2 regions of the Microbacterium abyssi genome follow, and region 1 is predicted to be linked to the other one. Evidence: predicted binding sites of a transcription regulator. Region 1 holds the regulator's gene; the other holds the start of a gene.
The links. The regulator LexA, encoded in region 1, represses DNA repair genes until DNA is damaged. The targets are predictions, from matches to a motif close to TCGAACANNTGTTCGA.

Region 1 (14,633 bases):
CGAGAAGTCGCAGATCCAGAACCGCGCCGCCGCCATGCGCGTGCTGCAGACCCGCCTCCTGCTGCTGCAGAAGGAGGAGGAGGCCGCGAAGAAGAAGGAGCTCGCTGGCAACATCACCGCGAGCTGGGGCGACCAGATGCGCTCGTACTTCCTCTACGGCCAGCAGCTCGTGAAGGACCTCCGCACCGGCCACGAGTCCGGCAACCCGGCGGCCGTGTTCGACGGCGATCTCGACGACTTCATCTCTGCGGGCATCCGCTGGCGCAAGCGTCCCGACGAGGACTGACAGCCTCCGGGTGTCGCTCGCGGCCAGGCGCGTACCCGCGCTTAGGCTCATAAGGCCATGATTCGGTTCGAGAACGTCACCAAGCGCTACCGCGGCACGAAGAGGCCGGCTCTCGCCGGTGTCGACTTCGAAGTCCAGCGGGGCGAATTCGTCTTCCTCGTCGGAGCATCCGGATCGGGGAAGTCGTCCTGCCTCCGGCTGATCCTCCGCGAGGATGTGCCCACCTCCGGTCGCGTCGCCGTCCTCGGACGCGACCTGCGATCGCTCGCGAACCGGAAGGCGCCGTACTTCCGCCGCCACATCGGCTCGGTGTTCCAGGACTTCCGGCTGCTGTCGTCCAAGACGGTGTTCCAGAACGTCGCATTCACGCTTCAGGTGACGGGCTCCTCGCGCGGTTTCGTGCAGCAGGCCGTTCCCGAGGCGCTCGCTTTGGTGGGCCTTGAGGGCAAAGAGAAGCGGATGCCGCACGAACTGTCCGGCGGTGAGCAGCAGCGCGTCGCCATCGCGCGTGCGCTCGTCAACCGCCCGCAGGTGCTGCTCGCCGACGAGCCGACCGGAAACCTCGACCCCGCGACCTCCGTCGACATCATGCAGCTGCTCGCGCGCATCAACGCCGGCGGCACCACCGTGCTGATGGCGACGCACGAGGCGGCCTTCGTCGACCAGATGCGCCGCCGGGTCATCGAGCTCAAGAACGGCGAAATGGTCCGCGACGAGACGCACGGCGGCTACGGTGATCGTTCGATGATCCCGCAGCTCACGCCCGAGCAGGAGCGCGGAGCCGCCGCGACGGCCGCGCTCACGGCCGTGCAGGAGGTGCAGCGGCAGACGGAGTCGCTCCAGCCGCTCACCGCAGACATGATCGCGTCGATGAAGGCCGCGCGAGACGCGCAGCCGCCGGCGGAGCCGCCCGCTCCTCGTACGCATCCGGTCGTCCTGCCGGAGGTCGATGTCGCCGAGCTCGGCGTCGCCGACCGTCTCGGGCTGTCCGCGGCCGATGACGACGAGGAAGTGGGGCCGACCTCGTGAGGGTGGGACTGATTCTGATGGAGGCCCTCGGCGGCCTTCGTCGCAACATCTCGATGGTGATCTCCGTCGTGCTCGTGACCTTCGTGTCGCTGACCTTCGTCGGTGCTGCGATCCTCATGCAGGGGCAGATCAGCACGATGCGCGGCTACTGGACGGAGCGTGCGCAGGTCTCGGTCTCGATGTGCTCCACAGTCTCGACGGCCGAAACATGTCTCGACGGCGCGGCCACCGAGGACCAGCGCGATGAGGTCAAGGCCGAACTCGAAGGCGACGCGCTGGGCTCGCTCATCAGCAACCTCCGGTTCGAGACCAAGGAGGAGGCGTACGCGAACATCACCGAGCTGCTCGGCGAACAGGCGAGCGTGCTCACGGAGGAGCAGATGTCGGAGAGCTTCTACGTCACGCTCAAGGATCCGACGCAGTCCCAGGTGATCGTCGAGGCGTTCTCCGGTGTCGCCGGAGTCGAGGAGGTGCGCGATCAGCTCCAGTACCTGGACCCGCTGTTCTCGGCGCTGACGGTCGCCACCTACATCGCGGTCGGCATCGCCGTTCTCATGCTCATCGCCGCGGTGCTCCTCATCGCTACGACCATCCGCCTGTCGGCCTATGCGCGCCGCAAGGAGATCGGGATCATGCGTCTGGTGGGCGCATCGAACCGCTTCATCCAGACGCCGTTCGTGCTCGAGGGCGTGTTCGCCGCGTTCCTCGGGTCCGCGCTCGCGAGCGGCGCCGTGATCCTCGGCATGCACTTCGGCGTCGACGGCTACCTGAAGGGACGGGTGCCGTTCATCACCACGTGGGTGAGCATGCAGGACGCCCTCGTCGTCGTGCCGATCCTCATCGCGATCGGCGTCGTCCTCGCCGCACTCTCGGCCGGCTTCGCGATCCGCCGCTGGTTGCGCACGTAGCATCCGCTCTGAGCGGGCGCGCTGCTGTTGTAGGGTGGAGGGCTGGCCGTACGACGGGATACACAGGAGAGAAACATGCCCAGGGAACGCGGGGAGAAGGTCATCGCGACCAATCGTCGCGCCCGTCACGACTACAACATCGAGAAGTCGTACGAGGCGGGTCTGGTGCTCACCGGCACCGAGGTGAAGTCGCTGCGCCAGGGGCGCGCGAACCTGTCGGACGGGTACGCGTACATCAAGGGCAAGGAGATCTTCCTCGACGCCGTCCACATCCCGGAGTACTCGCAGGGGCACTGGACGAACCACTCAGCCAAGCGCATCCGCAAGCTCCTGATGCATCGCGAGGAGATCCAGAAGCTCGAACACGCGGTTTCCGCCGGCGGCTACACGCTCGTGCCGCTCAAGCTCTACTTCCTCGACGGCCGTGCGAAGGTCGAGATCGCTCTGGCCAAGGGAAAGCGCGAGTTCGACAAGCGCCAGACGCTCCGCGAGCGACAGGACACCCGCGAGGCCGAGCGCGCCATGCGGCTGCGCAACCGCATGGGGGAGTAGTCCTCAGGGCGAAGGGGTGAACCCGAACGCCCGCCCGAGGAACGCCAGTTCTCGCTCCAGCGCGTCGACGATCGTCTCCGCCCGGCGGAACCCGTGGCCTTCACCCGGATACAGCACGTACTCGTGCGGGATGCCGCGTGCCGCCAGCGCGTCGCGGATGGCCTCGGACTGCGACGGGGGCACGACCCGGTCGTCCTCGCCCTGCAGGAGCAGCACCGGCACGTCGATCCTGTCGGCGTGGGTGAGCGGTGACCGATCGATGTACACCTGCTCGGCTTCGGGCAACGGGCCGACGAGCCCGTCGATGTAGTGCTTCTCGAAGTCGTGCGAGTCCCGCGCCAGCATCCGCAGATCGGTGACGCCGTACCGGCTGATGCCGGCCGCGAACACTCCTCCGCGCACCAGAGCCGACAGCACGGTCCAGCCGCCCGCCGATCCGCCGCGGATCGCGATCCGCGCGGGGTCGGCGCGTCCGGACTCGGCGAGACCGCGCGCGGCGGCCAGCACGTCGTCGACGTCGACGACGCCCCACTGTCCATCGAGCCGCTCCCGGTAGTCACGGCCGTAGCCTGTGGAGCCTCCGTAATTGACGTCGAGCACGCCGATGCCCCGACTCGTGTAGTAGGCGATGGCGGCGGATGCCGCACCGGCAACGTGGGCAGTGGGCCCGCCGTGCACGAACACGATGTAGGGCGGCAGCTCTCCGTCGGGGGCGGATGCGTCGGGGTTCGCGGGCGCGAAGTCGAAGGCGTGCACAGGTCCGTGAGCACCGTCGATAGTGAGCTGTTCTGCCGGCGGCATCCAGTCGGGAGGCGTCGGTGCGCCGCCGCGGATGCGCGTGACCTTGCCGGAGTCGACGTCCACGCTCCAGAGCCCGGCACTGACGCCCGAGCCTCCGCCGGACAGCAGCACACGCGTGCCATCGACATCGTCGACGCTGACGTGGGCGCCGGCGGGGACGTCGAGCATGCGGGCGGTGCCGTCGGTGTCGATCACGACGATCTCATCGGACCCGTTCGTGCGCACCGCGACGATACGGCCATCGGCGAGCGGCTGGAACCAGCGGTTGCCGAGGACCCACAGGCCGTAGCCGGTGTCGGCGTCGGTGGACGTCAGTGCGGTGGCATCCGAGACTCGCTCGAGCCCGTCCAGGGCGATGCGCTGCAGCTGCCAGCGTCCACTCGGGTCGTCGGCATACACGAGCTCGGTGTCGCTCAGCCACTCCGGCTGCAGCGCCGCACGAGTCGGAGTGGACGCGATGGTGTCGCCTTCGAGGCCGGCCACGTGCAGCTGCGCGAGCTGCCACGGCATGTGCCGGTCGCTCCACTGCACCCACGCGATGCGCTCGCCGTCGGGGGAGAGTGCAGGATGCGCGACGAACCCGGACGTCGCGACGATCACGGTCGCCTCGCCACCGTCGGTGGGTATCTCGATGATCGACCGCCGGTGCTGCGCGCCGGTCAGGTCCTCTCTGATCGCCAGCAGACGCCCACTCTGCACCCGCAGCCCGCCGTGGTTCGGTCCGGGCGCGGTCAGCGGTTCGGGTTCGCCGCCGCGCGGCATCCGGTACACCCGCTGATCGCCGGCGTCGACGAAGAACAGCGTTCCTTCGTCGTCCACGGTCCACGCTCCGCCGCCGTACTCGTGCACGCGAGATCGCGCGCTCCACGGCTCCGGGAGCAGCACGTCGCCGGACGAGCTCCGTACCGTCACGCGCCCGCCCTCTGCCGGCACCGATTCACCCCACCAGATCTCGTCGCCGACGAAGCGGGCGCCGTCTATGCGGGGCGCGGAGGAGGCGATGTCGGCGGCGGCGAACGGCGAGGACCATGTTCCAAAGGGCGAAGTTCCGTACGGCTGGGGCATGGCTCGAGCCTATGCCGGGATCTCTGACACACGACGTCACACGGGTACACACGCGGTCACAGAGGGTGCGGCGGATGCCTGCGCGTTCTACCGTCGTGGCCAGCCCACCTGTCAGGAGAGAGATGCCACCCGAGTTCGCGACGCTCGACAGCTCCCGCGTGCCCTTCTCCTTCGAGCTGTATCCGCCGCGCTCCGCCTCGAGCGAAGAGTCGCTGCACGAGACCATCCACCGGCTCGCGGATGCCGGTCCCGACTTCATCTCCGTCACCTACGGCGCAGGGGGATCGACGGGCGGCCGGTCGCTCGAGGTGCTCCGCTTCATCCGCGAGAACACCGACGTCGAGCCGCTGGCGCACCTGACCTGCGTCGGCAACACCTACGCCGGTGCGGCCGCGCTCATCCGCGAGTTCCTGGATGCCGGCATCCTGAGCTTCCTCGCCCTCCGCGGCGATCCGCCTGCCGGCCGGACAGAGCCCTTCCTCGGCGATCCGCCTGCCGGCCGGACAGAGCCCTTCCTCGGCGACCTGGAGACGTCGGCGCAGCTCGTGCAGCTGATCGGCCGCGTGCAGGCCGAGCGCGTCCCGTACGAGGAGACGCCGATCCCCGGGCTTCCCGGCGCCGCACGCATCACCAGCCGCCGCCACGTCAACATCGCCGTCGCCGCCTTTCCGAACGGGCATCCGCGGGCCACGCATCGAACGCAGGACGTCGAGGCGCTCCTGGCCAAGCAGGCGGCCGGGGCCACCTTCGCGATCACGCAGCTGTTCTTCCACTCCGACGACTACTCCGCGTTCGTCGAACGCGCCCGCGCAGCCGGAGCGACGATCCCCATCCTCCCCGGCATCATGCCGATCACGTCGCCCGCGCGACTCGCCCGTGTGCTCGAGCTGACCGGTGAGGATCTGCCCAGCGAACTCGCCATCGCGCTGGAGATCGAGCCGACCGCCGAGGGCCGACGCGAGATCGGCATCGAGTGGGCCGCCCGCCTCACCCGAGAGGTCGTCGCCGCCGGTGCCCCCGGCGTGCACCTGTACGCGTTCAATCAGCACGAAACCGTCCTCACCGTCCTCGCCGAGGCGGGCCTGCTGCCCGCACTGCGTTCGTAGATCCACCCCGAAAGGAACACACCATGACTGCACTCCCTCAGGGGACGATCCTCGGCTACCCGCGCATCGGCCGTCGCCGCGAGCTCAAGAAGGCCGTCGAGGCGTTCTGGTCCGGCCGCTCCGACGTGGCAGCGCTCGAGCAGACAGCGGCCGAGCTGCGCGCCACCACACGGGAGCGCCTCGCCGCACTCGGCCTGGGGCAGAAGGACTCCGCGATCCCGGAGTCGTTCTCGTTCTACGACCAGGTGCTGGACGCCGCGGTCACGGTCGGTGCGATCCCCGAGCGCTTCGATGACCTGCGCTCGACGGACGGCTCGATCGGCCTGCCGGCGTACTTCACGATCGCGCGAGGCGAGGGAGAACGCGCGCCGCTGGAGATGACCAAGTGGTTCGACTCGAACTACCACTACCTCGTGCCCGAGATCGGGCCGGAGACGACGTTCTCGCTATCGAGCGATCGGCTCGTGCGCGAGGTCGAAGAGGCCGTGGCCGCCGGGTTCGTGACGCGTCCTGTCATCGTCGGTCCGGTCACGCTGCTCGCCCTGGCGAAGGCGTCGGATGCTGCGCCGGAAGGCTTCGACCCGCTCTCGCGTCTCGACGACGTCGTGCCCGTGTACGCGGCGCTGCTGGCGCGCCTGCGGGCCGCCGGCGCCGAGTGGGTGCAGTTGGACGAGCCTGCCCTGGTCAGCGAATCGCTGCCCGCCTCCGCGGAGCAACTGGCGGATGCCGCGGGTCGCGCCCTGCACGTCATCGGCGGTGCGACCGACCGTCCCTCGATCCTCGTGGCCGCGCCGTACGCGTCGCTGAACGCGACATTCGCGGTGCTGGCAGCGGCCCCGATCGAGGGCATCGCAGTGGACCTCGTGCGCGGCGCGGTGCCTGACGCCGCTGCCGGGCTCGAGAGCAAGGCTCTCGTGGGTGGTGTGATCGACGGGCACAACATCTGGCGAGGCGACCTGTCCGCGGCGTTCGAGAAGCTCGAGGCACTGGGACGGCTGGGGGCGGCATCCGTCTCGGCATCCACGTCCACCTCGCTCCTGCACGTCCCGCACGACGTGACCGAGGAGACCGCGCTGGACGAGCGTCTGGTGTCATGGCTGGCGTTCGCGGACCAGAAGGTCGATCAGGTCGTCACCCTGGCACGCGGTCTCGCCGCCGGACGCGCGGCGATCGAGGATGAGTTGGATGCCGCATCCGCAGCGCTCGCTGATCGCCGGAGCGCGCCGGGGGTCCGCGACGGCGCCGTGCGTTCGCGCGGTCTCGTCGACGCCGACTTCTCGCGCGCTCCCTATGCCGAGCGCGAGACGGCCCAGCAGGACTCCCTCCAGCTGCCGGCGCTGCCGCTGACGACGATCGGCTCCTTCCCGCAGACCGGTGAGATCCGCCGGGCGCGAGCCCGGTTCACGCGCGGCGAGCTGTCGCAGGCGGAGTACGAGACGTTCCTCCGGAGCGAGATCGACGCGGTCATCGAGCTGCAGGAGGAGCTCGGCCTCGACGTGCTCGTCCACGGCGAGCCGGAGCGCAACGACATGGTGCAGTACTTCGCCGAGAATCTCGACGGGTTCGCGGTCACCGAGCACGGCTGGGTGCAGTCGTACGGGTCGCGGGCCACGCGTCCGTCGATCCTGTGGGGCGACGTCTCACGCCCCGCGCCCATCACGGTCGATTGGTCGCGGTACGCACAGTCGAAGACCGCCAAGTACGTCAAGGGAATGCTGACGGGGCCGGTGACGATCCTCGCCTGGTCGTTCGTGCGCGACGACCAGCCGCTCGGTGCGACGGCGAACCAGGTCGCCCTCGCCCTGCGCGACGAGATCAGTGATCTCGAGGATGCCGGCATCGCGATCATCCAGGTGGACGAGCCGGCGCTGCGGGAGCTGCTGCCCCTCAAGGTGGGCGACCAGTCGGCGTATCTGGAATGGTCGGTGGGATCCTTCCGGCTCGCCACGGGCGGCGCCGCGGTCGGCACGCAAGTGCACACCCACCTGTGTTACTCGGAGTTCGGCGTCGTCATCGACGCCATCAGGGCGCTGGATGCGGACGTAACCTCGATCGAGGCTGCCCGCAGCCGGATGGAGGTCGTGGCCGACATCGCCGAGGTCGGGTTCGACCACGGCATCGGGCCGGGTGTTTACGACATCCACTCGCCGCGCGTGCCCGCGGTCGACGAGATCGAGGCATTGCTGCGTCGCGCGGCCCTGGAGATCCCCACGCGTCAGCTGTGGGTCAACCCGGACTGCGGACTGAAGACGCGCGGATACGACGAGACGAGGGCATCGCTGCGGAACATCGTCGACGCCACCCGTCGTGTACGCGAGGACGTGAACGTCACGGTGTGACGTCGCGCGCCGCACGTCTGCATCGCGTGCGCCGATAACGGAGAAACCGCCCTTCCGGAGCTCCGGAAGGGCGGTTTCCGCGTTATCGATGGGCTGCGGGTCTCAGACCGCGCGGAGGACTGCGACGACCTTGCCGAGCACCACGGCGTCGTCGCCGAGGATCGGTTCGAACGAGGTGTTGCGGGGGAGCAGCCAGGTGTGTCCGTCGCGCTGGCGGAAGGTCTTCACCGTGGCCTCGCCGTCGAGCATCGCTGCGACGATCTCGCCGTTCTCGGCGGTGTTCTGCGTGCGGACGACCACCCAGTCGCCGTCGCAGATCGCGGCGTCGATCATCGACTCACCGGACACCTTGAGCATGAACAGCTCACCCTTGCCGACCAGCTGGCGGGGGAGCGGGAAGATCTCATCGACCTGCTGTTCGGCGGTGATCGGGATGCCGGCAGCGATCTGACCGACCAGCGGCACCATCGCCGCATCCCCGACCGGAATGGCGGAATCGGCCGGGTTCTCGCTGCTCGTGCCGGGAAGGTCGATGAGGACCTCCATCGCGCGGGTCTTGCCGGGGTCGCGGCGCAGGTAGCCGCTGAGCTCGAGCTGGCCGAGCTGGTGGGTGACGCTGGACAGCGACTTCAAGCCGACGGCGTCGCCGATCTCGCGCATACTCGGCGGGTAGCCGTACTTGGCGATCGAGGTCTGGATGACCTCGAGGATCGCCATCTGCTTCGGGCTGAGATTCTTGCGCCGACGAGTGCGAGGCGCCTCGGCCTCTGTGGCGGAGTTGTCGCTCATGGGTGCTCCTTCGTGCGCGATTCCGGGGCTGCTCTTCGAATGTCGGTGGCCCGTGGTGGGGTGGCGTTATCGAAACCGTATCCGAGAAACAGCCCGATTCGGAAGATCTGTTCGAGCGTGTCGAGTGATTGACCGGTCCCGTTTCGAATAAGTCTTGACAGATGTTCGAATTCGAATATAGATTCGGTACGTAGCTTCGCATTCATCGCTCCCGGCCGAGTGATGAATGCGAACGCTACGCCAAAGAGGCAGAGGAGAATCCCATGAGCACCATCAGCATCACCGCCCCAGCAGTCCGCCCCGCTCGCCCCGCGACCCGGCTTCGACTGACCTCCCGCGGTCGACGCGTACTGGTCGCTCTCGCCGCGCTCCCTCTCGCCGGCGGCATCGCCTTCGCTGCGATCAGCGGGGGCTCCGCGATCGCCTCCGGCGACGCGGTCGCCACGGCGAGCTTCGAGACCGTGACGGTCCTGCCCGGCGACACCCTGTGGTCGATCGCAGAGTCGCTCGCTCCGACGGCAGACCCGCGTGCGGTGATCGGCGACATCGAGCGCCTCAACGCTCTGGGCACCGGCTCGCTCCAGGTGGGACAGCAGCTGGCGATCCCCGCCGAGTACGCGCACTGATCCCACCGTTAGCATGGGAAGGGTGACTGCTTCCCTCGGCGACCTGCCCCTCCGCGACGATCTTCGCGGGCTCACACCTTACGGCGCACCGCAGGCTCCGCTGCCGATTGCGCTCAACGTCAACGAGAACACGCACGCGGTTCCCGACGAGGTCGCCAGCGACATCCTCGACGACATCGCCGTCGCCCTCCGTGGAGTGAACCGCTACCCCGACCGCGAGTTCACGACACTGCGTGAGGGGTTCGCCGCCTATCTCGGCCACGGACTGGAGCCCGAGCAGATCTGGGCCGGCAACGGCTCCAACGAAGTCCTGCAGCACATCATGCAGGCGTTCGGCGGTCCCGGACGCACCGTGTTCGGCTTCGCGCCCACCTATTCGATGTACCCCCTCATCGCGCAGGGGACCGGGGCCCGATGGGTCGCCGGTGAGCGCGAGCCCGACTACACGATCACCGCGGAGGAGGCGGCCGCGCAGGTCGAGCGTGCCGACGCCGACATCGTCATGCTGTGCTCGCCGAACAACCCGACAGGCACCCCGCTCGGGCTCGACATCGTCGAGGCCGTCTATGAGGCTGCTCGTGGCATCGTCGTCGTAGACGAGGCGTACCAGGAGTTCGCGCCGCGGGATGCGGCATCCGCCCTCACGCTGTTGGACGGGCGCCCGCGCCTGGCCGTCTCGCGCACGATGAGCAAGGCGTTCGCGTTCGCCGGCGCGCGCGTGGGCTATCTCGCTGCCGATCCGGCGTTCATCGACGCACTGCGCCTCGTGCGGCTGCCGTACCACCTCAGCGCGCTGACGCAGGCAGCTGCCATCGCGGCGCTGCGCAACGCCGACATCATGCTCGGCATGGTCGACGAGATCATCGCGCAGCGCGATCGCATCACGGCGACGCTCGAGGCTCTCGGCTACCAGCCTCACGAGTCGTGGTCGAACTTCGTGCTGTTCGGCGGCGTCGCCGATCCTCGAGCGACATTCGAAGCGCTGTACGAGCGCGGCATCCTCGTGCGTGACGTCGGCATTCCGAACCACCTGCGGGTCACGGCGGGCACGGAGGCGGAGACGACGGCGTTCCTGGATGCGCTGGCCTCGATAGAATCGGCCTCATGAGCGCTTCCCGCACCGCTTCGCGTACCCGCAGCACCTCCGAGTCGACTGTCGAGATCGAGCTGAACCTCGACGGCACGGGACAGAGCCGCATCGACACGTCGGTGCCGTTCTTCGATCACATGCTGACGGCGTTCGCGAAGCACTCGCTCACCGACCTGACCGTGCGGGCGTCCGGCGACACGCACATCGACGCCCACCACACGGTCGAGGACGTCTCGATCGTACTCGGACAGGCGCTCCTCGAGGCGCTCGGCGACAAGTCGGGCATCTCGCGGTACGGAGATGCGCTGGTCCCGCTCGACGAGGCGCTCGCACAGGCCGTCGTCGACATCAGCGGCCGGCCGTACCTCGTGCACACCGGCGAGCCCGAGGGCTTCGAGCATCACCTGATCGGCGGTCACTTCACCGGGTCGCTGGTGCGCCACGCCTTCGAGGCGATCGCGTTCAACGCTGGGCTCACCGTGCACGTCCGCGTGCTCGGCGGACGCGACCCGCACCACATCGCCGAGGCCGAGTTCAAGGCCTTCGCGCGAGCGTTCCGCCAGGCCAAGGCCCTCGATCCGCTCGTCGACGGCATCCCGTCCACCAAGGGGGCGCTGTGACACGGAAGGTTGTCGTCTACGACTACGGATCGGGCAACGTCCACTCCGCGGTCAAGGCGCTGATCGCCGCCGGCGCCGACGCCACGCTCTCCGGCGACCGTGCTGAGGCGCTCGAGGCCGACGGACTGCTGGTTCCCGGCGTGGGCGCATTCGCCGCGGTGCGCGAGGCGCTCCTCGAGAAGGGCGGCGATGAGATCATCGATCGGCGCCTGGCAGGCGGCCGCCCCGTTCTCGGCGTTTGCGTCGGCATGCAGGTGCTCTTCTCGCACGGCGTCGAGCGCGGGCAGAACGTCGACGGCCTCGCGGAATGGCCGGGAACAGTCATGGAGCTGAACGCACCCGTGCTGCCGCACATGGGCTGGAACACCGTGGCGCCGGACGAGGGCAGCGTACTGTTCCGCGGCATCGAGGACGAGCGCTTCTACTTCGTGCACTCCTTCGCCGCGCAGAGCTGGGAGCTCGACGTCATCCCGCCGTTCCCGAAGCCCAAGCTCACGTGGACCACCTACGGTGAGCCGTTCCTTTCGGCGGTCGAGAACGGCCCGCTGTCGGCCACCCAGTTCCACCCCGAGAAGTCGGGCGATGCCGGCATCCGCCTGCTGAGGAACTGGGTCGACAGCCTCTGATGACCACGACGTTTTGAACCCTGCACGGAGGCGGACTAGTGTCGGGTCTCGTGCCCGCTCTCGGCGCACTCCACACACCCGAGGATGACATGAACGACTTCGCGTCCACTCCCAAGCTCACTCTTCTCCCGGCGGTCGATGTCGCCGGCGGCAAGGCGGTACGCCTGACCCAGGGAGAGGCGGGCTCCGAGACCAGTTACGGCGACCCGCTGGATGCCGCGGGCGAGTGGGCCGACCAGGGCGCGGAGTGGATTCACCTCGTCGACCTCGACGCGGCCTTCGGGCGCGGCAGCAACACGGCGATCCTGCGCAAGGTCATCAAGCAGCACCGCGACATCAACATCGAGCTCTCCGGCGGCATCCGCGACGACGCCAGCCTCGAGGCGGCGCTGGAGAGCGGAGCAGCCAGGATCAACCTCGGCACCGCCGCGCTCGAGAACCCGGAGTGGGCCGCCGACGTGATCAGCCGTTTCGGCGAGGCCGTCGCCGTGGGCCTGGACGTCCGCGGTACGACGCTCGCCGCTCGCGGATGGACGAAGGAGGGCGGCGACCTCTGGGAAGTGCTCGCTCGGCTCGAGGACGCCGGCTGCAGCCGGTACGTCGTCACCGACGTGACCAAGGACGGCACCCTGCGCGGACCGAACCTCGAACTGCTGCGCGAGATCACCTCTCGCACGCCGAAGCCCGTGGTCGCCTCCGGGGGCATCTCCAGCCTCGATGACATCATCGCGCTTCGTGAGCTCGTGCCGCTCGGCGTCGAGGGTGCGATCGTCGGCAAGGCTCTCTACGCCGGTGCGTTCACGCTGGCCGAGGCGCTGGATGTCGCCGGCGACTGACGACGCCTGCGACCACGGCGACCACGGCGATTCCGCCGGCGTCCCGTGGGAGGGGCGCAGCTTCGAAGCGAACCCGCACGCGGCTGACGACGGCTCCGCCGACCCCGCGCTGCTCGCCGCCCTGCTGCGCTTCCGTGCAGGGGAGGGCAGTCAGACCGAGGTCGTGGATGCCTTCCGCTCCGCTCGTGTGCTGATCCCGCTCATCGCCGAGAAGGGCGAAGAGGGCGTGGGGCCGACCGGCCTCGCCGTCGACAAGACGCAGGAGCTGTCGATCGTCACGGTCGCCGCTCCCGACGGACGCACGGTGCAGCCGGTGTTCTCGTCGGTCGAGGCTATGCAGAAGTGGGACCAGAAGGCGCGGCCGATCCCGGTCGAGTCGGTGCGCGTCGCGCTGTCTGCCACGTCCGAGCAGACCGACCTGATCGTGCTGGATCCGACGAGCGACACCGAGTTCGTCATCCGGCGCCCCGCGGTCTGGGCGATCGCGCAGGAACAGCACTGGGAGCCGAGCTTCCTCTCGCCCGAGGTCTACACCGCTCTGCAGTCGAGCATCGCGCACGAACTCGCCGTGATCGACATCGCGGTCGCCGCAGGCGACCCGGATGCGCGCCTGCACGGCCCCGAGCTGATCGTGATCCTGGAACTCATCGACGGTCTCGAGCGCGACGTGCTGGATGCCGTGCTCCAGCGCCTCGCTCAGCGATGGGCCGCCGACGACCGCATCGCGGTCCTCGCTGACTCGCTGACGGTCAAACTCCGCCGCGCCGCCTGACTCCTGTCTCTTGCGCCGACGTCAAGGCGTGGGCCCGAGAACCCGACTAGTTGACCGGACCGGTCCATTTCTCGCCCGGGCCCTTGCCGATCGGGTCGGGGATCGCGGATGCTTCGCGGAACGCGAGCTGCAGCGAACGCAGCCCGTCGCGCAGCGAGCGCGCGTGCATGTCGCTGATCTCGGGCGCTCCTGCGGTGATGAGACCGGCGAGGGAGTTGATGAGCTTGCGGGCCTCGTCGAGGTCAAGCTGAGAATCGGGATCGTCGGCGAGGCCGAGCTTGACGGCCGCGGCGCTCATCAGATGCACGGCGGTGGTGGTGATCACCTCGACGGCCGGGACGTCGGCGATGTCACGGGTGGCCGATGACGCGGCCTCCTCCTGCTGCTGCCAGCGCTCGTTGCGCTCGTCGTGGCCATGGTCGGGAGCCGGAATCGTCACTTCGCCTTGCCTTCTGTTAGACTTTGGCGGGCTCCGGAGCGTAATGTTCCGGATCGAAAGAGGATTCACTTCCCACCCGCGCTTGCCGTTCCAGGCTACCGGGTCTTGCGCTCCGCCGGTTCACGCCGGTAGATCGGACGATGTCCGATGATCAGGGTGCGAAGCCGACGTCTGAATGTCGGCGGGTGGGATGACGACTCCGATTTCGCGAGGCGGCGCAGAGCGCGTCGCAGCGTCCGAATCCCATCGTCTAAGGAGTTCCGCATCAGCGATCCCCGTACCAATGAGCGCATCCGCGTCCCCGAGGTCCGCCTCGTCGGCCCTGCGGGTGAGCAGATCGGCGTCGTCGCCATCCAGGTCGCCCTCCGCCTCGCGCAGGAAGCCGACCTCGATCTCGTCGAGGTCGCCCCGAACTCGAAGCCGCCAGTGGTCAAGATCATGGACTACGGCAAGTTCAAGTACGAGGCTGCCCAGAAGGCGAAGGAAGCTCGCCGCAACCAGGCGAACACGATCCTCAAGGAAGTCCGCTTCCGTCTGAAGATCGAAGCACACGACTACACGACCAAGCTCAAGCGTGCCGAGGGCTTTCTCAAGGCCGGCGACAAGGTCAAGGCCATGATCCTGTTCCGCGGTCGTGAGCAGTCGCGTCCCGAGCAGGGCGTGCGACTGTTGCGCAAGTTCGCCGAAGACGTCGCCGAGCTCGGCACCGTCGAGTCGAACCCGACCATCGACGGACGAAACATGGTCAT
Region 2 (14,633 bases), 990 kb from region 1:
CGCCGAGTCCCGGTGCGGTGGGCACGGCGACGGCGCCGTCCGTGAACGACAGCACCCCGGGCGCGATGACGTCCTCGTCCTCTCGCTTCCATGGCCAGTGGGTGTCGCAGGCGTAGCCGACACCGGGGGTCGCGGCGGCGAGATGCGTCATCGCGGCCAGGCTGATGCCGAGGTGGGAGTTCGAGTGCATCGAAAGGCCCCACCCGAGAGTCTCGGCGAACCCGGCGAGCAGGCGCGAGCGTTCCAGACCGCCCCAGAAGTGGTGATCCGACAGCACGATGTCGATCGAGCCGAGGCGCACGGCATCCGCGATGTGCGAGAACGCGACCACGCACATGTTCGTCGCGAGCGGCAGGTCGGTGCCCTTGCGGACCTCGGCCATGCCCTCGAGCCCCGGGGTGGGGTCTTCGAGGTATTCGAGCACGTCCTTCAGCGCGTCGGCGACGCGCAGCGAGGTCTCAACGGTCCAGGCGCCGTTCGGGTCGATGCGCAGCGGGTGATCCGGGAACGCCTCGCGCAGCGCGAGGATCGCGGCGATCTCCTCGTCGGGCGGCAGCACGCCGGCCTTGAGCTTGAGAGCGGTGAATCCGTACCCGTCTACGATGTGCTGGGCCTGCGTGACGATGCCCGCAGGCGTCAGTGCCTCGCCCCATTGATCGGATGCTGCGTCCGGGTGGCCCGCCCACTTGTAGAAGAGGTATCCACTGAAGGGCACGGCATCCCGCACGCGCCCGCCGAGCAGTTCGCTGGCCGGCATCCCGAGCAGCTTCCCGCGGATGTCGATGGCCGCGACGTCGAAGGGCGAGAGCACGCGGTCGCCAGTGCTCGTGCGGGTCACCATGCCCGACATGCCGTGACCGCCCTGGATGCCGTCACCGGCGAGGCTGCGCTCGACCCGCGCCCGCAGGTCGTTGCCGGCGAACGCGTCGCAGCCGAGCACGGCGTCAGCAGCGACCCGCAGGCGCTGAAGGTGCGCGGAGTCTCCATAGGTCTCACCGAGCCCGAGCACTCCGGACTCGGTGGTCACCTGCACGATGGCGCGGAGCGCGAGCGGCTCGTGCACGCCGACGGTGTTGAGCAGCGGCGGGTCCTGGAACGCGACGGGGGTGATGCGGATCGACCGCACGGCGTTCTCCGGCAGCCGGGTGGCGGCAGGGACGGACAGCAGGATCTCTTCAGGCATCGCGCCTCCGTTGGTGGATTCGGTGCGTCGGGATGCCCCCGAGACTATGGTGGGACGGATGCGCGGACAAACCAAAATGCGCACTGACTGATATCAGGAGTGGATCGATGATCTCACTGGTGCAACTCGAATGCTTCATCGCCGTCGCGGAGGAGCTGCACTTCGGAGCGGCGGCGACGCGCCTGAAGATGACGCAGCCGCCGCTGAGTCGCCAGATCCAGCAGCTCGAGCGCGAGCTGGGCACACGGCTGTTCGATCGCACCAGCCGCCGGGTCGCGCTCACCCAGGCCGGGCGGGCGCTGCTGCCGAACGCTCGCCGGCTCATCGACCTCGCCGCCAAGGCGGTCGCGGATGTGCGCTCAGTCGGGCAGGGCGCCGCTGGCACCATCACGATCGCGTACACGGCGATGGCGGGCCAGGCCGTCGTGCCCGACCTGCTGCGGCGCGCGGCTGCCGAACTCCCGGGTGTCACGCTGCTGCTGCGTGAGCTCGTGTCGCTCGATCAGATGGAGGAGCTCGAGAAGGGCACGGTCGACGTCGGCCTGATGCGGCCGCTGCTCGCGCGGCAGCAGATCAGCAGTCGGCCTGTGTTCCGCGAGCGGCTCGCGGTGGCGGTGCCGAGCGACTCCGATCTGGCGCAGCGCGAAGGGCCGCTGAAGCTCATCGACCTGAAGGACGAGCAGCTGCTGATGTACTCGCCGAGCGTCGCACGGTACTTCCATGACCTGCTGCTGTCGATGTTCGTCGCGAGCGGGGTGCACCCGCACATCGTGCAGTACGCCGGGCAGGTGCCCGCGCTGCTGGCACTGGTGAGTGCCGGGCTCGGGTTCACGCTGGTGCCGGAGTCGGCCGCGCGCATCGCTCCCGACACGGTGACTCTGCTCCCGATCAGCGAGGCTGATCCGTCGTCGCGGGTGAACAGCGTCGAGCTCGACATCGCATGGAACTCCGAGTCGCCCAATCCTCTCGTCGAACGACTGCTGAGCCTGGTCGAAGAGGTGGACGGAGACGAGTGATCCATGCAGCGTGCGCATTGCCCAATGCGCATGTAGGTCTTGATCAGGATGAATCCGCCCGCATAGCGTGAACGAGAACATGATCAGTGCTCGATGAAGACCAACGTGCTCGACGAGGAGGACGCATGCTGCAGGACGACGTCGCCGCGACCGTCGATGAACCCGCTCGACAGGCCGGGTCGGTCGAACCCGCTCCGGGTGAGGAGGCTGCCGCGCAGCATCCATCGTCTGATCGCGCAGTACAGGGTGACCCGGTAGTACAGGGTGACCCGGTGCAGGACGACCGCGTGCAGGACGACATCCTGCGCGTCGAGGATCTGCGCGTCGCGTACCGGATCGGCGACCGCGAGGTCGACGCGGTTCGGGGCGTGAGCCTGAGCGTGAAGCGCGGCGAGGTCGTAGCGATCGTGGGCGAATCCGGGTCGGGCAAGAGCACTGTCGCGCAGGCGATCATGAACCTTCTCGCGCCGAACGCCGAGATCACCGGCGGCCGGGTCGAACTCGATGGCGAGGATCTTCTTCCGCTGAGCGAGCGCCGGTGGCGCAGCATCCGGGGCCGGCTGATGGGGCTGGTTCCGCAGGACCCGGCGCTGTCGCTGAACCCGGTGCGGAAAGTGGGCGTGCAGGTGGCGGAGCCGCTGCTCGTGCACGGCCTCGCGTCGAAGCACGACGCTGAGGATCGAGCGGTCGAGCTGCTCGAGATGGCCGGGCTGACCTATCCGGCCGAGCGGGCGAAGCAGTATCCGCATCAGTTCTCCGGCGGCATGAAGCAGCGTGCGCTGATCGCAGGAGCGCTGGCCGCGCAGCCGAGCCTGGTCATCGCGGACGAGCCGACCAGTGCGCTCGACGTCACCGTCCAGAAGCAGATCCTCGACCATCTCGCGCACCTCACGCGCGAGCTCGGTACGGCGATCCTGCTCATCACCCATGACCTGGGCATGGCCGCCGAGCGAGCCGACCGGGTCGTCGTCATGAAGCAGGGCGAGATCGTGGATTCCGGCCCGGCGGCGCAGGTGATGACCGCACCGACGCACGAGTACACGCGCAAGCTCATCGCCGCCGCTCCGCGTCTGAGTGCGCATGAGCGGCGCACGGCAGCCACGCAGGCCCGGATCGAGTTCGACGGCGAGCCGATCGTGCAGGTGACTGATCTGACGAAGGTCTTTCCGCTGCCCAAGGGCGAGGGCGGGCGCCGTTCGTTGACCGCCGTGGATGCTGTATCGCTCGAGGTGCGGCGCGGTGAGACACTGGCGGTCGTGGGCGAGTCGGGGTCGGGCAAGAGCACGCTGGCACGACTCGTACTGCGCCTGGACGAGCCGACGACGGGTGCGATCTCGTTCGCCGGTGAGGACATCACGCACACCAAGGGCGAGAAGCTGCGGCAGCTGCGGCGGCGGTTCCAGATGGTCTACCAGAGCCCGTTCGACTCGCTGAACCCGCGCATGACGATCGAGCAGCTCATCACCGAGCCGCTACTATCGTTCGGCGAAGGAGACCGGGGCTCACGGTCGAAGCGCGCTGTCGAGCTGTCGGAGCAGGTCGCGCTTCCCGACGGGATGCTGGACCGCTACCCCGACGAGCTGTCGGGCGGGCAGCGGCAGCGCGTGGCGATCGCTCGCGCGCTCGCGCTCGACCCTGAGTTCATCGTGCTCGACGAGGCCGTGTCGGCGCTCGACGTCTCGGTGCAGGCGCAGATCCTGAAGCTGTTGGACGACCTGCAGCGACAGCGCGAGCTCAGCTATCTCTTCATCACGCACGACCTCGGCGTCGTGGCCGAGACCGCCGACCGGGTCGCGGTGCTCAAGAACGGAAAGCTCGTCGAGTGCGCGGATGCCGCGCAGATCTTCACGGATCCGCAGGAGGAGTACACGCGGATGCTGATCGAGGCCGTGCCGGCTTTCACGGCTTAGGACTCAGGTCACACCGCTGCCGTCAGGCGGCAACATCGAAGCGTGCGCGCCCACCGAGTCTGGGCATGCGGGCAGGATCGACGTGAGCGGGCGGAATGAACCAGACCCGCGCGTTCACGCCGGTGCCATCGATGTGGATGTCCCAGCCGTTGTCATGGATGCGATGGTGACAGCTCTCACACAGGAGTATTCCGTTGGAGAGATCGGTTCGACCGTGATGCCGTTTCCACCATCGCAAATGGTGCGCTCTGACCATCTCGGGTGGCAGGTAGCACATCGCGCATCCGCCGTCGCGTTCTACGAGAGCGAGACGCTGCGCCTTGGTGAAGAAGCGCTTCTTGCGGCCCCAATCGAGAATCTCGCTGTCTCCCCCGAGAACGCAGGGGATCACGCCGCCGTCGGCCGCCATCCGGCGGGCGGCTGCCGCGCTGATCGGCTGGTCGATGCCGTCGATCGTCGCCGTTCCCTTGGCGGACTCCAGGTCGCTGACGTTCATCCTGACGACAACAGTCGCCCCTGCCAACGGAAGCTTCTCACTCTTGCAGCCCAGCACATGCGCACAGAACAGCGCGAGCGCGTCAGCTTGCAGCATCGCGATCGAGCGATGGTCGGCATCCGGAGCATCCTGATCGGGGGAGTCCTCCCGCGACGCGAACGAGGCGCTCACATACCCGCGGAGCGCAGCGACGATCGGCGCACCGGTCTCGACGTCGAAGCTCCCGTCGAGATGCAGGCGGCCATTGCGCTCATAGAAAGTCAGCGAACGCTTGCCGCGCTCTTCGTCGAGGCGTGGCTCGACGCCATCAGGATCGAGCCACGCCTCGATTCGCACCACGAGTCGGCGCACCTCATCGAGCGCGAGCCCCGGAGCAGCGTCGACCAGCAGCTGCTCGCCTTCGGACGTCCGCAGCGGTCCAGCGGCGATGCGGCACCTCTCCAGCACTGCGGTGATCAATGCTGCTGCCTGCGCGCTGAGAGATCCGGTCGACAACGCCTCACTCACCAGCGGATACTTCGCGGGCAACCGAGCACCGAGCAGATCGGTGCGCGTCGCCGTCGCCTCGCCCACCTTGATCAGGCGAATGGCGTCACCCGTCGAGACGCCCGTAGCCGCTGCGATCAACTTCGCCGGCGTACGGAATCCCTGCTGCTTCGCCAAAGAGTCCGCGCCCAACTCGGTGCGCGACTCGCTCGCGATGCCCGCTGCAACCTCCACATGCAGAGCGTCCACACGACGCTGCAATATTCCGATCGCCTCATTGGCCGCGATCAGCTGCTCCCGCGAAAGATCGTTCGAGTCGCCGGCATCCGCCCACACCTCATCGAGGCGAGAGATCGCCTCGTGCAGACCAGTCAGCTTTGGCATATCCTCATGCTACCGCAATGCTGTCACTTTATCGAAGTTTTATTCGATATTCTCGACTGAACACACCAAAATCAGGCGCCCGACTTCGACGCGATCTCCACGCAAGCGCATCAAAATCGAATCTTTCTACCCACGCAAGCGAGAGCGTGACAGCCCGGCGTCGGGTAGACGGCACTCCATCGTCGGCTTGGTGTCGAAGTTCGCGGCGTGAGGTGCGTGGCCGGTCAGGATTCTGGAGACACCGCGGTGCTCTCCCGCACGACGAGCTTGTGCGGGGCGACGATCTCGGTCGCGGAAAGCTCCGGATCCTCGATCCGCTCGATGATCCGACGCACGGATTCCCGTGCGATGAAGGTCGTGTCCAGCGAGATCGTGCTGAGTGATGGGCGCGCGAACCGCCCCTCCTCGACGTCGTCGATGCCGATGACTGCGACGTCCTCCGGCACGCTCAATCCTGCATCGAACACCGCACGCATCGCACCGATCGCGAGCAGGTCCGAGAAGCAGAAGATGGCGTCGGGGCGCGGGTCGAGTTCGAGCAGCGCACGCGCCGCGGCGTAACCCTCGGTGCGGCTGTAGTGCGCGGCGGTCGTGACGTAGTCCGCGTGAACGGTTATCCCCGCATCCGCGAGCGCCGCTTCGTATCCGGCCGAGCGCTGTAGCGGGGTGGCGTACTCCTCGAGAGGCTGCGACCCGATGGCCGCGATCCGCTCGCGCCCGGACGCAATGAGATGGCCGACAGCATCCCGAGCGGCTGCGACGTTGTCGATCGCGACGTGGTCGTAGCGGCCGTCGAAGTCGTGCTCGCCGAGGAGGATCAGCGGCACGCGCGACGAGCCGTGCATATCCAATAGCTCCGACTTGGTCACGAGCGGGCTGAACAGCAGCCCATCGAAGAGCATCGTCCGATCCTCGCCCGTCAGCAGCTGCCGCTCGCGCTCGTGATCGTGCCCGGTCTGGTCGATCATCACGCGGTACCCGACCTCGGCGGCGGCCTCGATCACGTCCCGCGCGAGCTCGCTGAAGTACGGCACGTCGATCTCGGGCACGACGAGTGCCAGCATCCCGGTGCGACCGGTGCGCAGCGTCCGCGCTACGGGGTTGGGCCGGTAGTCGAGCTCCTCGATCGCGGCAAGCACCTTCGTCCGCATCCGTTCGCTCACGTGCGTATATCCGCTCACGACGTTCGAGACGGTGCGCATCGACACCTGTGCGCGCTCTGCGACGTCGCGAAGTGTGGCCGGCATGACAGCATCCTATCGTTTGCAACGTGTGCAAAGTTGGGTTACAGTTTGCATACGTTGGCAAACAACGTCCCTGCACCGCACCCGGCACCACAACACAAACCCGACCCTGCACCACAACACAAAGGAGTGTTCATGAACAGCAACCCGAAACGGCCCGGCCTGCGCCTGGCCGCCGTCGGCGCCACCGCCGTCACCGCGCTGGCTCTGACCGCCTGCGGTCCCGACATCACGGCCGGTGCCGGCGACGAGGCGGCAGCCGATCGCCTCCAGGCGCCCACGGCCGAGCAGCCCGAGGGCGAGATCACCATCTGGGACCGCTCCGGCGACCTGTACGAGGTCTTCGACGCCGTGATCGACGACTTCAACGAGAAGTACCCCGGCATCAAGGTCAACCACGAAGCCGTCGACATCAACGCCAAGCTGCAGAACACGCTCATCACCGGCACCGACGTTCCGGACGGCGTGTTCCTCGACGACGCACTGGTCGGCGGCTTCGCCGATCACCTGTGGGATCTCACCGACGTCCTCGCCCCCTACGCCGACGACATCGCGCCTCAGAAGATCGACGCGACCACGGTCGGCGACGGCATCTACGGCGTTCCGTACGATCTCAATCCCGGCCTGCTGTTCTACAACGCCGCGGCGCTCGAGTCGGCCGGCGTGGACGCCACGGCGATCGAGACCTACGACGACCTGCTCGACGCCGCCCGCGCCTACCAGGAGGCGAACCCCGAGTCGCACCCGATCCACCTCGAGCAGAGCGCGTTCCTCGGGCAGCTCCAGCTCGAGATGTACGCGAGCCAGCTCGGAACGTCGATCGCGGATGCCGACGGCGAGTTGCGCCTGGACAGCCCGGAGTACGAGCAGATCCTGACCTTCCTCGACACCGTGCAGTCCGAGGGCCTCGGAACGCGCGCCGAGTACCTGAGCCCGACCGATATCGCAGAGCTCGAGAACGGCAACCAGGTCTTCTACCCGTGGGCGATCTGGTACGACTTCGCACCCCAGCAGCTGCTCCCCGAGACCAGCGGAGACTGGCGCGCGATGGAGCTCCCGGCGTGGGAGGACGGCGGAGCCCGCAGCGGTGCGATGGGCGGCTCGTCGTTCGTCCTCCCCAAGGGCGAGAACTCCGAACTGGCCTGGCTGTTCTACGAGTTCCTCATGTACGACGAGGCCGGCTACAGCGCGGTCTGGGGTGAGAACGAGATCTACCCGACCGGGCTGAACACGTCGATCCCCGCCTACCTCCCCGCGGCCGATCCGGCGAAGCCTCTCTTCCAGCCCCTCGAAGCCCTCGGCGGACAGGACCTCTGGGAGGTCGCGACGACGGCCGGTGCCGAGATCCCGAGCGGCACCTCGATCCCGTCCTGGTGGAACGGCGCCGTCGACTACCTCGGCAACGACATCCAGAAGATGCTGGACGGCGATCTGACTCCCGCCGAGGTCATCAGCAGCTCGACCGAGGCGATCCAGACCAACCTCATCGACAGGCAGTGACGGACTCCCCACGATGACGACCTCCACCCTCCCCTCCGCGGCGCCACCGCGCCCAGGCCGTGACGCATCCCCCGGCGTCACGCGCCGGAACAGCATGGCGAAGTTCAGGCGGCGCTCCGCGCCGTACCTCTTCGTCCTGCCGTTCCTCGTGATCTTCGTCGCGTTCAGCGTCTACCCGCTGATCTTCACGGCGCGGCTGAGCTTCACGAACTGGCGCGGATCCGGGGCCGCGGAGTGGGTGGGCTGGGGCAACTACACCTACCTGCTGACGAGCGAGGCGTTCTGGAGCTCGCTGGGCAACTCGGCCATCCTGTGGCTGCTGATCGTCCCGATCCAGATCGTCCTGTCGATCATCGTCGCGGTGCTGCTGAACTCGGCGAAGCTCAAGCTGCGCGGCCTCTACCGCGTCGCGTTCATCGTGCCGTTCGTCACCCCGCTCGTCGCCGTCGCCCAGATCTGGGTGGTGCTGTTCGATCAGCAGTACGGTGCGATCAACGCGTTCCTCGGCATGTTCGGCATCTCCGACATCGGCTGGCTCACGACGAGCGCGTGGGCGAAGCCGACACTCGCGCTGCTGTTCCTGTGGAAGACGACGGGATTCATCGTCATCATCCTGCTGTCGGGCCTGCAGTCGATCGACAACTCGATGTACGAGGCGGCAGAACTCGACGGCGCATCGCGGCTCCGGCAGCTGTGGAGCATCACCGTGCCGCTGCTGCGCCGCACCATCATGTTCGCGGTGGTGCTGCAGACGCTCGCCGTGTTCCAGATGTTCGCCGAGCCGTTCGTCGTCACTCAGGGCGGTCCGTACAACTCCACGACCACGGCGGGCTACTACCTCTACAACCACATCACGCGCGGCGACCTCGGCACGGGAGCGGCGAACTCGTTCCTGCTCGTGATCCTCGTGATGGTGCTCTCGCTGTTCTTCGTCCGGATGCTGAGAGCGAAGGACTGATCATGACCGATACCTTGATCCGCCCCGAGACGGATGCCGCGGCATCCGCCCCTCGAACCCGAATCACGCGCCGTCCGAGCCTGCGAATCGGATCGCACGTCTTCCTGATGATCCTGCTGGTCGCGTTCCTCGCGCCGGTCGCCTGGGCGATCGTGTCGTCTTTCAAGCAGCCGAACGACATCATCCGCGACCCGCTCGGATTCGACCCGAGCACCTTCACGCTCGAGAACTTCACCGCGATGTTCCAGGACGTGCCGATCGCTCACGGGTTCCTCAACACCGGGATTGTGCTCGTCGTGAAGGGCGGCATCACGCTGTTCTTCGCGCCGCTGGCCGCCTTCGCCTTCGCGAAGTACAGCTTCGTCGGCAAGAACCTGATCTTCGGCACAGTGCTCATCACGCTGATGCTGCCGACGATCGTGCTGATCATCCCGCTGCTGCTCGAGATGAAGGCGCTCGGCTGGGTCAACACGTACCAGGCACTGATCCTGCCCGGAGCGATCGACGCGTTCGCGATCTTCTGGATGCGGCAGGTGATCAGCGCCGTCCCCGACGAGCTGCTCGATGCCGCCCGCGTCGACGGCTGCAGCGAGTTCGGCATCTTCTGGCGCGTGATCGTGCCCGTCATCCGCCCGGGCCTCGCCGGTCTCGCGGTCCTGACGATCATGAACATTTACAACGACTTCGTCTGGCCGGTGATCGTGGCCAGCTCCGAGCAGATGGCGACTCTGCAGGTCGTGCTGTCCACGCTCGCGCAGAACATCACCGGCAACCGGATCGGCGCGGACTACGCGACGGTCACCGGCGAGCTCCTCGCGGCGAGTTCCATCGCCCTCATTCCCCTGCTGGTGCTCTTCATCGTGCTCCAGCGTCACTTCATCAACGGCATCCTCGCCGGCAGCGTGAAAGGCTGAACGTGTCACTCTCCATCACCGACCAGGCCCTCGTCTCCTCTGAGACCGGAGCCGCCCCCCGGCCCGAGTACCCGCGGCCCGACCGCGACCGCTCGGAGCGCTGGCTGACGCTCAACGGCCGCTGGGACTTCGAGGCCGACGGCATCCGGTCGGACATCACGGTGCCGTTCGCCTGGGAGAGCGAGGCGTCGGGCATCCGCCGCACGTGGCTCGAGCGCGGGGTCTATCGTCGGCAGGTCGTCGTTCCGGTCGAGTGGACGGGTCGCCGTGTCGTGCTGAGCTTCGGCGCCGTTCACCACCGTGCCGTGGTGCGCATCGACGGCACGACGATCGGCGAGCACGTCGGCGGCTACGAGTCGTTCGAGTTCGACGTCACCGACTTCGTCGTTTCCGGCGTCGCGTCCGAGCTCGAGGTCGAGGTGGAGGCCCCGGCCGACAAGCGCGCGATCGCGCACGGCAAGCAGCGGTCGATCCCTCGCGACGACTACGACGGCGTCTCGTTCACGCCGACCTCGGGCATCTGGCAGTCGGTCTGGCTGGAAGCGCGAGGGCGCACCTACGCACGTACTGTCGCGCTGCGCGGCGACAGCCTGACCGGTATCGACATCTCTGTCGGGCTGGCGGGCGATGAGGTGGGCGGCACGGTCGTGCGGGCTCTCGTCGACGGGGTCGCGGTCGAGCTGGTCTCGGATGCTACGGGGCACGCCTCCGGTCGCATCGAGTTCGCCGAGCCGCGGTTGTGGTCGCCGGAGGATCCGCACCTGTACCGCGTCGAGATCACGGTGGGCGACGGCGAGCTCGCGGACCGCGTCATCGCGACGACCGGCCTGCGGCGGATCGAGACGCGCGGCGAGGAGCTCGTGCTGAACGGGTCGCGGCTGTACGTGCGCGGCGTGCTCGACCAGGGGTACTGGCCCGACACCGGTCTCACGGCGCCCGATGCCGAGGCGCTGCGCCGGGATATCGCGCTGGCTCGTGAGCTCGGTTACAACCTCGTGCGCAAGCACCTGAAGTTCGAGGACCCGATCTGGCTGCAGGAGGCCGATGTCACCGGCATGCTCGTGTGGGCGGAGCCCGCGTGTCCGAGTCGCTTCTCGTCGGAGGCCGCCGCCGCGTTCGAGGCGCAGCTGCCCGCGATGGTCGAGCGTGACGGCAACCACCCGAGCATCGTCATCTGGGGCTTGTACAACGAGGAGTGGGGCCTGGACTGGGACATCCCGGGCAGCGCCGCTCGCGCCGAGGCCGCAGTGCGGGCCTATGGCCTGTTGCGCGCGCTCGACGACACGAGGCCCATCGTGGAGAACTCCGGCTGGTCGCACGTGAAGAGCGACCTCGTCGACTGGCACTACTACGAGCCTGACCTCGCGACGTGGAAGCAGGCGGTGGAGGACCTGGCCTCCGGTGAGCGCGAGACTTTCCCCGTGCGTCTGGGCCCGGACTTCACCGTCGACAAGTCGTTCTACGGGTCGGCGTCGTTCCCGCGTACCGGGGTGCCGATCCTGAACAGCGAGTACGGCGAGGGGTTCACAAGCCTCGAGCGGGCGTGGCACCTGCGGTGGGAGACGCAGGAGCTGCGTCGCCACGACCGCTACTCCGGGTACGTGTACACCGAGTTCTCGGATGTCGAGCACGAGTGCGCCGGGCTGCTGACCGAGGATCGGCGGACGAAGGACTGGGGCGGATGCGTCCCGGCCGACGTGAACGCCGAGACCGTGCTCGTGCTCGATCTAGTTCCTTCCCGGGCCGGCGCCGATCTGGCGCTGCCGGTGTCCGCGTTCGACCTCGACGTGCACGTCTCGCACCACGGGCGCTCGACCGTGTCGGTCGCAGTGCACGGCGCGTGGGTGCCGGCCGGTGCACCGACGGACGCCCTGCCCTCGGCCGGGTTCGCGTCGACGTCTCGTTTCGAGGTCGCCCCGTTCGCGCTGTCGGATGCTGTGCCGCTCGGCGTGCCCGCGCGCGACGGTGCCGGCCGGTTCGTGATCTGGGCGACGGATGCTGCGGGCGCCGTTGTGGCGCGGGCCTTCCTGGATGCCGCCGAGGTCGAAGCCCCGAACCGTCGTGGTGCGCGCGAGGGCGAGTTCGTCGGGGCGGAGCAGCCGGAAGAGCGGTAGAAGGGGCGGCCGTCGGCAGATCACGGCGACGGCCGACGGCCGCACCCGTCAATGTCAAGGCCACGGCGACGAATGCGCACGCGACGTATGGTCGAGGAGGGCGGACCGACCGAGAAGCTCTCCCGGTGCAGTGCTCGCCCTGGAGGGAGTCGTCATGGCGCAATACGACGTTTCAGACCGATCGGCGATCGTCACCGGAGCAGGGAGCGGCATCGGCAAGTCCACCGCGCTGCTGCTGGCGCAGAACGGCGCATCCGTGGTCGTGAACGACCTGAACGCCGAGGCGGCCCAGTCGGTGGTCGACGAGATTCGCGCCGCAGGTGGTGTCGCCGAGGCATCCCCGGGCGACGCGACCGACACCAAGTGGATCGCGTCATCCATCGAGCAGGCGAACAGCCTTGCCCCTCTGCGCATCGGCGTGAACAATGCCGGCATCGGCGGCGCGGCCGCCCCGACTGCCGAGTACGGGGACGATGACTGGGACAAGGTCATCGCGATCAACCTGAACGCGGTGTTCCGCAACATGAAGGCGCAGATCCCCTCGATCCTCGACAACGGCGGTGGATCTGTGGTGAACGTCGCGTCGATCCTGGGCAGCGTCGGCTTCGCCACCTCCCCCGCGTACGTCGCGGCGAAGCACGGCGTCGTCGGAATGACCAAGACGGCCGCGCTGGAGTACTCGGCGCAGGGCGTGCGTGTGAACTCGGTCGGTCCCGGCTTCATCGACACTCCTCTGCTGGCGCAGATGGATGCTGAGGCGAGAGAGTTCCTCGTGTCGAAGCATCCGATCGGCCGGCTCGGGCAGGCCGACGAGGTCGCGAACCTCATCGTCTTCCTTGCGAGCGACGCCGCAAGCTTCATCACCGGCAGCTACCACCTCGTGGATGGTGGATACACGGCTCCGTGAGCGGTGGTGGACTCGGGGACGTCGGGTAACGGGTTCAGACCTCGAGAAGTGCCCGCACCTCAGCGACTGAACGCCCGAAGACGAGTCTCGCGACGCGGGCCGCGAGTTCTGTTCTGACTTGCACGACCGTCGCTCCGTGTGACATCCAGCGCCCACCGTGCTGGGTGAGTTCCAGGCCCGGCAGGGGGTCGACGTCGGGCAGGTCTGGCAGACCCGCCGCGATGCGCGCGGAGGCGCCGAGGGTTCCGACGAGCCACGCTTCACCGAGGGCGTGCGGTCGAATCGACGCGAACGGCGCCCCGCCGCCGACGAACACCTGGAGCATCGTGTCGGCGCGGCGCACCGCCCAGGCGTCGCCGGCGTGGGTGAAGTCGCAGGCGACGTCGGCATGCAGAGTGATGACGGCCCCGAGGTGCTGAATAGCCTCGATACACTCGGCGCTCAGCAGTCGGGCATCGATCACGCGCTCGCGGCGACGCAGTTCGGCTAGGTACCTCTCGCGCGCGATCGGCGCGTACTCCGCTTCGAGTTCGCGGCGGTTGGCCGCAGCGCCCTGCGCCAGGCGATCGAAGAGCCAGCCGGGGTCGATCTGAACGAAGTACCGGAAGTGGATGTCGACCGGGCCGCGAGTGAGCTTGCGGTCTTGGACGAGCAGTTGTGCTCCGTGATCGACGGACCAGACGGCAACGACCTCGCGGTCCACGACCGCGACCCACGACCAGCCTCGGGCTCTGATCTCAGGTGAAGACTGCTCGATCGCAACGCTCAACGGCGTCCCGCGTGGGACGGTCACTGTTCTCGCGTGGGACTCGACGTCATCGCCCATCGCGACGCTGTCGCGGTCGACGCGCAGTTCGACGGTTCTCCAGGGCACGGGTTGAGCCTAGTTCGCGGTGGCGTTCCGCATGCGATTCTGGATGAGCCGATCATGCAGCAGGAAGTGATGGCCACGTTGATGATGGTCGCTGGGATTGATCCACGAACGTGGGGCGCAACCAATGTCCCCACCTTTCGATACTGTGATTCCAAGCCGGTCCGCACGAACCACGGAGCCTTACCCGCGCTCCCGATTCATACCCTGATTCAGAGCAGCATCTGAGTGCGTGCGAACCTGCGCGCCCTACGGCATCCGTCGTGGGGCAGGCCGGTGCTCCGCGCACACTCCTGAAGGAATCACATGTCCGTACCCACCCCTCCCGCTGCGCCGTCGTCGCAGCCGATGCCTCCCTCGATGCCGCCGGCTGACGCGCCGGCAACCACACCGAAGAAGACGAACGTCCTGGCGCTCATCGCGCTCATCACCGCAGCCGTCGGATTCGTCTTCGCGTGCGTGCCGGGCGCGCTGATCATCGGCTGGATCCTGCTGCCGATCGCCTTCGTGATCAGCATCGTTTCGCTGTTCCTCAAGGGCGACCGCAAGTGGATGGGCGTCGTCGGCCTGGTCCTCTCCGTCATCGGCACGATCGTCGGCTTCGTGGTCTTCTTCGCCGTGGTCGCCAATGCGGCGAGCGAGGCGTTCGA

Region 2: the regulator LexA is predicted to act here: its motif matches at 5,507-5,522, upstream of IM776_RS00875 (HNH endonuclease signature motif containing protein).

The regions. Positions count from the first base shown of each region.
Region 1 is NZ_CP063815.1:1,153,855-1,168,487, forward strand. It holds gene prfB (peptide chain release factor 2) at 1-286, shown strand, start outside; gene ftsE (cell division ATP-binding protein FtsE) at 344-1,315, shown strand; gene ftsX (permease-like cell division protein FtsX) at 1,312-2,223, shown strand; gene smpB (SsrA-binding protein SmpB) at 2,299-2,775, shown strand; gene IM776_RS05670 (S9 family peptidase) at 2,779-4,641, opposite strand; gene IM776_RS05675 (methylenetetrahydrofolate reductase) at 4,764-5,747, shown strand; gene metE (5-methyltetrahydropteroyltriglutamate--homocysteine S-methyltransferase) at 5,771-8,086, shown strand; gene lexA (transcriptional repressor LexA) at 8,189-8,875, opposite strand; gene IM776_RS05690 (LysM peptidoglycan-binding domain-containing protein) at 9,139-9,501, shown strand; gene IM776_RS05695 (histidinol-phosphate transaminase) at 9,515-10,609, shown strand; gene hisB (imidazoleglycerol-phosphate dehydratase HisB) at 10,606-11,211, shown strand; gene hisH (imidazole glycerol phosphate synthase subunit HisH) at 11,208-11,837, shown strand; gene priA (bifunctional 1-(5-phosphoribosyl)-5-((5-phosphoribosylamino)methylideneamino)imidazole-4-carboxamide isomerase/phosphoribosylanthranilate isomerase PriA) at 11,927-12,673, shown strand; gene IM776_RS05715 (SseB family protein) at 12,657-13,445, shown strand; gene IM776_RS05720 (DUF1844 domain-containing protein) at 13,492-13,884, opposite strand; gene infC (translation initiation factor IF-3) at 14,032-14,633, shown strand, end outside.
Region 2 is NZ_CP063815.1:159,738-174,370, reverse strand. It holds gene IM776_RS00890 (glucarate dehydratase family protein) at 1-1,183, opposite strand, end outside; gene IM776_RS00885 (LysR family transcriptional regulator) at 1,291-2,199, shown strand; gene IM776_RS00880 (dipeptide ABC transporter ATP-binding protein) at 2,325-4,109, shown strand; gene IM776_RS00875 (HNH endonuclease signature motif containing protein) at 4,132-5,475, opposite strand; gene IM776_RS00870 (LacI family DNA-binding transcriptional regulator) at 5,700-6,722, opposite strand; gene IM776_RS00865 (ABC transporter substrate-binding protein) at 6,855-8,219, shown strand; gene IM776_RS00860 (carbohydrate ABC transporter permease) at 8,233-9,177, shown strand; gene IM776_RS00855 (carbohydrate ABC transporter permease) at 9,180-10,091, shown strand; gene IM776_RS00850 (glycoside hydrolase family 2 protein) at 10,094-12,205, shown strand; gene IM776_RS00845 (SDR family NAD(P)-dependent oxidoreductase) at 12,360-13,112, shown strand; gene IM776_RS00840 (hypothetical protein) at 13,147-13,986, opposite strand; gene IM776_RS00835 (hypothetical protein) at 14,290-14,633, shown strand, end outside.